2 regions of the Aeribacillus sp. JST-2 genome follow, and region 1 is predicted to be linked to the other one. Evidence: riboswitches for the same ligand, from Rfam matches in the RefSeq annotation. Region 1 holds a riboswitch; the other holds the start of a gene.
What was found. Region 1 has a riboswitch for cobalamin ahead of AC0KTX_RS14140 (ribonucleoside-diphosphate reductase subunit alpha). Riboswitches for the same ligand answer to the same signal wherever they lie in the genome.
Positions count from the first base shown of each region.

Region 2: linked by a shared signal. The riboswitch ahead of AC0KTX_RS01850 (ABC transporter substrate-binding protein) and the one ahead of AC0KTX_RS14140 (ribonucleoside-diphosphate reductase subunit alpha) in region 1 are both predicted to bind cobalamin.

Region 1 covers NZ_JBVVUU010000038.1:19,279-22,396, forward strand. Annotated here, with positions in the region: gene AC0KTX_RS14140 (ribonucleoside-diphosphate reductase subunit alpha) at 1-1,809, opposite strand, end outside; cobalamin riboswitch at 1,944-2,119, opposite strand; gene AC0KTX_RS14145 (Hsp20/alpha crystallin family protein) at 2,246-2,686, opposite strand; gene AC0KTX_RS14150 (DUF1657 domain-containing protein) at 2,865-3,071, opposite strand.
Region 2 covers NZ_JBVVUU010000002.1:114,464-117,581, reverse strand. Annotated here, with positions in the region: gene AC0KTX_RS01855 (FecCD family ABC transporter permease) at 1-535, opposite strand, end outside; gene AC0KTX_RS01850 (ABC transporter substrate-binding protein) at 498-1,472, opposite strand; cobalamin riboswitch at 1,577-1,757, opposite strand; gene AC0KTX_RS01845 (N-acetylmuramoyl-L-alanine amidase) at 1,963-3,118, shown strand, end outside.

The DNA of each region.
Region 1 (3,118 bases):
TTTTCCTGTTTCCCATTCAGACCCTTTATAGAGAGGATAGGCTCCCTTTTCTTTTGCAAGCTCCATGCTTGCTTGAATGGTTAAATAGGCGATTTTTTCATATAAATGGTCAACAAACTCAACTGCTTCGTCGCTTTCCCATTTAATTCCGTTTAATGCGAATAAATGGTGCATGCCGAAAGTTCCGAGCCCGATGGCACGATATTTTTTGTTTGTAAGCTTTGCTTGCAATACCGGAATATTGTTTAAATCAATGACATTGTCGAGCATGCGAACTTGAATAGGAATTAACCGCTCAAGAACATCATTTGTAACTGCCCGTGCCAAATTGATCGAGGAAAGGTTGCAAACGACAAAATCGCCGGGTTTTTTGACGACAATGATTTTGCCGTCTTCGACATATTGCTCTTCAACCGTTGTGGGGCTTTGGTTTTGGGCAATCTCGGTGCATAAGTTGCTGCAGTAGATCATGCCCGCATGCTTGTTCGCATTTTTGCGATTAACCTCGTCCCGGTAAAACATAAACGGCGTGCCCGCTTCCAGTTGGCTGATCATAATCCGTTTCATCACTTCGATTGCCGGGACTTTTTCTTTTGACAAAAACGGATGGTTGACGCACTCATAATATTTTTCGCGAAAGCTGCCGCTGCCTTTTTCTTCATCGAAAAAATCTTCCAAGTTAAACCCCATTGTTTTACGAACTTCATGCGGATCAAATAAGTACCAGTCGCCCCGTTTTTCAACTTGCTCCATAAATAGGTCCGGAATGCATACACCGGTGAATAAATCGTGAGTTCGGAGCCGCTCATCGCCGTTGTTTAATTTTGCGTCAAGAAAAGCAAATATGTCTTTATGCCATACATCCAAATAAACAGCGATCGCTCCTTTTCGTTGGCCAAGCTGGTCGACGCTGACGGCTGTGTTGTTCAATTGTTTCATCCACGGAATAACTCCTGACGAAACTCCTTTGAAACCGCGAATATCGCTTCCGCGGCTGCGAATTTTTCCTAAGTAAACACCGATTCCGCCGCCGCTTTTGGAAACGTTGGCAATGTCCGTGTTCGAATCATAGATTCCTTGAAGGCTGTCATCGACCGTATCAATAAAGCAGCTTGACAATTGGCCGACTGATTTTCCGGCATTAGCCAAGGTAGGGGTGGCAACCGTCATAAACAAATTACTTAAAGCCCAATAAGCTTCTTTTACGAGATGAAGGCGTTTGGAAGGATGTTCCTTCATCATCAAGGCCATCGCAATAATCATAAAGCGTTCTTGGGGCAATTCAAACGTACGTTTCTGGAAATCTTTAGCAAGGTAGCGGTCGGCCAGTGTTCTCAATCCGATGTAAGTAAACAGCTTGTCCTTCTCAGGATTGATGTATTTGCCAAGTTCATCGATTTCTTCTTTCGAGTAATGCTGCAACAGCTGCGGATGATAGATGCCAAGTTCCGTCAATGCCGCAATTAAGGCATAAAAATCCCCATAACCTGGTTCATCGTATCCCCGATGGATGGCTGCTTCATGGTAAAGCTTCTCCAACAAGATCTGAGCGGCTAAAAAAGTCCATTCAGGTTCTTCTTCTGAAATATTGGCTAAAGCTTCAATGATGAAAAGATTGGAAACTTTTTCGATATCGTTGATTTCTTGATATTGGAAGGTCGTTAAAATCCGATGTCTGTATTCGTCAAAAGAAAGGGATGAGTGTATTTCTTCTAGCTGCTTGAGATAATGCTCTAAGGAATCGCGATTGAAACTCCTTAAAGATAGCTCATGAAGATTGAAAGGTTTTGTTGCATTCATGGAAAACATCCTCCTCATCAAAATAAAAATCCGCTCCAAAACGTTGTTGAGCGGATCAAACGATGATTAAAAAGGAAGCGGCAAAAATGCACAAAAGCCTCACCTTTAAACCATCGTTTCATCTTCCCAACCCCCGAAGAATTTGAAACGGCCGAACAAAGGCAGGTCTCCTGACTTGTGCTCATCCTACTCTGAATCCTTCCCGTACAATTGTACAGTGGATGTTTCATTTCGTTGCACTTACAGTTGCGGGGACAGTTCCGGTTTTTCACCGGATTCCCTTTTAAGCTTAAAAAGCACCTTTGTCGAATGGTTTTTCAATATATAGTATCCAATTTTTAAAACCAACACAAGATATAGGTTTGATGTTCTATATCCATCATAATCGTACTTGGCGAAAAATGCAATAAAAAAAAGTGAAGCTGGAGAAAAACAACCTCACTTTTCAATGGAATTGAACATCAATTTTCTTTTTGTTTGTTGCCGTTTCTTTCGCAATCCTGACTTCAAGCACGCCGTTTCGGTATGTTGCCTTCACTTCGTCTTCTTTCACGTTTGCAGGCAAAGTCACGGTTCGGTGAAAACGGCCGACAAATCGTTCTTGCCTGTGCAATTGTTCTTCTTTTATTTCTTCATTTCTTTGAATTGTGCCGCTGATCGTAAGAATGTTGCGATCAAGGTTGATGTCGACATCCTCTTTTTTCTCAAGGCCTGGAAGATCACATCTGACAATCACCTCGTGATCCGTTTCTTGAACATCGATGCGAGGCATGTCCATTTGTCCAAAGTTTTCAAAGAAATGAGAAAAATTGTCTGAAAACATGCGATTTATGTTTCTTCTAAAGTGCTGCAGTTCCTGAAAAGGATCATATGGTATAAGAGCCATGGCAATCCCTCCTTTTTTTATAAAAAAGTATTCGCGGAAAGAGGGGAAATTATTCTCAAAACATTTCGGTTTGCATTATTTTGTTCCGCAGTTGATTTGTTTGATCCGGTGATCAAATGATTATATTCGTTTCATTGAAAGTGCGGGGATTTTTTCGTGAAGATCTGCTTGCCTAATACTATGTCTGTTTAAATTGCGGCTCTTCATTCTGGATATAGTCCAGCCTTGCTTTTAAATGATCCAAAACTTGCTGCTGCTGTTGAGCAAGGTTTTGAAATAATTGCTTCGCTTGTTGATCTTGTGTTTCCAATGCAAAACTATGTAAGTTTGCAATGGTCGTTTCACAGCTTGCAATGGTTTCCATCAGTTTTGTACCGACGGTCATGAAAGACACCTCCCAGATTATTCATGTAAAAGGAGACACAATCGTGC
Region 2 (3,118 bases), on a different contig from region 1:
AAAAGGAACTTAAAATAATTCCGGTCAGCACAATCGTTTCAATCCTCATCGTTTTTTCAATGAAATTGGCGAACAAAATCACAGCCAAAATCGTTAAAAAACCCGTAAAAATGCTGACAACCGGCAAAGTGAATGAGCCGAAAAAAGGAATTTGAATGCCGAAAAAAAGAACAAGTACAGCACCTAAAGAAGAACCTGATGAAACACCGAGCGTATAAGGATCTGCCAAAGGGTTTTGCAAAAGCCCTTGATAACAAGCTCCCGCCATTGCAAGCGAGGCTCCGACAAGTCCGGCTAAAACGACACGAGGAAGTCGAATATCAAGCACAATGCTTTTCATGCTTTCATCAATGTCCGGCGCCAAACCGATATGAAACAGTTGATTGAAAATTATTTGGAAAATATCCTTAAACGTGATGTGAAACGTTCCGATAGAAATTCCTAAAAAGACGGAAAAAATAAGAAAACAAGCGGTCGCCGTATAGGCGACCACATGTTTATTTTTTGTAGACATCCGGATAAATTGCTTTCGCAAGTTCTTCTACTCCTTCAACCAATCTTGGGCCTGGGCGGCTCACCAAGTCGGAATGCACATCGTAAACCCGTTTATTTTTCACCGCTGATACATTTTCCCATCCTTTGCGTGCCAACACCTGGTCAACAGCTTTATCGACGTAATAGCCGTATGTCGTCACAATGACGTCTGGGTTCAGTTTTACAACGGCTTCTTCCGTCATTTGCGGCCAGCCTTCTTGATCGCCCGCTGCATTTTTTGCTCCAATGATCGTTAGCATTTCATCCATAAACGTTCCTTTTCCAGTCGTATAGATTTGTGGTGCGGGATTCACTTCGACAAAAACAGACACTTTTTGATCATCCGGAATCGTTTTTCCTTTTTCTTGAATATCCGCCAGTTTCGTTTTCATCTCAGCCACAATATCTTCGGCTTTGTCACTTGTCCCTGTAATTTTGCCGATTGTCTGGATGGAGTCATACACTTTATCAAATGATTGGGCATCTTCGACTACAAAAACATTTATTCCCGCATCTTTCAGCTGCTTCAGCCCTTCCTGCGAGTTATGGGCGCTGGAAGCATGCGCTAAAACAAGATCCGGTTTTAAAGAAATAATTTTTTCAACATTAAATTCCATCCCGCCAACCTTTTCTTTGTTTTGAACATCTTCCGGATAGTTGTCATTATCACTTACACCGACAATTTGTTCACCCAACCCTAAAGCATAGGCAATTTCAGTATTGCTTGGAATTAGCGAAACAATCCGCTCCGGTTTTTCGTTTACCGTCACCTCATTTCCTAAACCGTCCTTGACCTTCACCGGAAATTGTGAAGCCGTCTCTTCCGTCTTTTGATTGCTTTTGTTTTCAGACGGCTCTGATGTATTTTGTTGGCCGCATCCAGCCGCAATTCCAAATAGAAGTAATAAGGCTAAAAATAGTGCAGATAGTTTTTTCATCATTTTCCTCCTCCAATAAAAAACATCTTCTTGAATTCGATAAGAAGATGTCTGAAAACGTACATATGTATTGTTTTCAAACACCTCCCTATCCGCGTAGGGTTTTAGGTGTGCTCAAACAGGCAGGTCTCCTGGCTCATGGTCATCGCTTCCTGGACCTTCCCGTTGAAACAGTGGTTTTCCCAGGTTGCTCCCATTCACAGTGGCGGGACCGCGTTGGATTTTCACCAAACTTCCCTTTTAAGCTGGCAGCTATGTGCCGGCACCTGTTTGCTTTTCGGTATAATGTTATGACGAAATGTATTATACATGATTTGATTGAATTCTGGTAGGAAGAAAATGCAAAAAATCGACAAATTGACCTAAATGTTTTGGATTTCGATACAGTTTTCGCTAAAAATAAAATTTTTTTGAACTTCCTTTCCATTACTTGAATAAAATATTGGCAGACAAGCGAATTGGATGTTTGAAAACGAAGGAGGATATTGCAGTGACAACCGTTCTTTTAGACCCTGGCCACGGAGGAAGCGATCCCGGCGCAACCTATAGAAATTATGAGGAAGAAGATTTTACGTTGACTATTGCCCTCTTGGCAAGACAACATTTACTTGAACATTACCAAGTCAACGTGCTCATGACGCGCACAGACGATCGAACAGTCGGTTTGTCAGAAAGATCATCCATGGCTAATCGAGAGAATGTTGATTTTTTCTGTTCCATTCATATTAATGCCGGCGGAGGAACAGGTTTTGAAAGCTATGTTTATAACGGAGGGGCCTCTCCAAGAACGATCCAATACCGGTCCGTCATCCATGATCAAATTATGAGCGTCATCGGTCCGAAATATAGCGTAAAGGATCGGGGCAAAAAAAGCGCCAATTTTCACGTATTAAGAGAAACAAAAATGCCTGCGGTTCTTTTGGAAACATTGTTTATTGACCATTCAAATGACATCAAACTTTTAACATCGTCTGACTTTATGAGCGACTATGCAGCAAGCTTAGCCGATGGAATCGGAAAAGCGCTTAATTTGCCCAGAAAGTCGACACGCACCACCCCAACCCCGCAGCCATCGCCAGCTGCAGGCAGCAGGATGTACAAAGTCATTGCCGGTTCCTTTAAAAACCGAGAAAATGCAGAAAAGCTCATAAATGAACTGAAAGGAAAAAATGTTGATAGTTTCCTTTCCGCTGCGATGGTGGACGGAACAAGTTATTTCCGCGTTCAAACAGGGGCATTTAAAAATTTGCAAAATGCAAAAGACCAGTTGGCAAGGCTTGTTCAATTAGGATACAAGGATGCATTTATATTAACCCCTGCAGAACAAGGAACGGCACAATCAGGGCAAAAGACAGATTCATCCCGTTCATCAACACCTCAACCGGAAACCCCTTCTCCCGATTCAAGGGATATCCCTATTTTAGGGGAAACGCTCGTATCGGGAACAATCTTGGATTTATATGTAGAAAAAACAAATCCTAGCGCACCTCAGCTGGGCGATTTGTATGAACAATTAAGCAAATCCTACGGAATTCGCGGCGACATCGCATTTGCACAAGCAATTCATGAAACAAACTATTTCCGTTTTACGGGAGTAGTCAATCGCAATCAAAACAATTTTGCCGGAATCGGAGCTACCGGTCCAA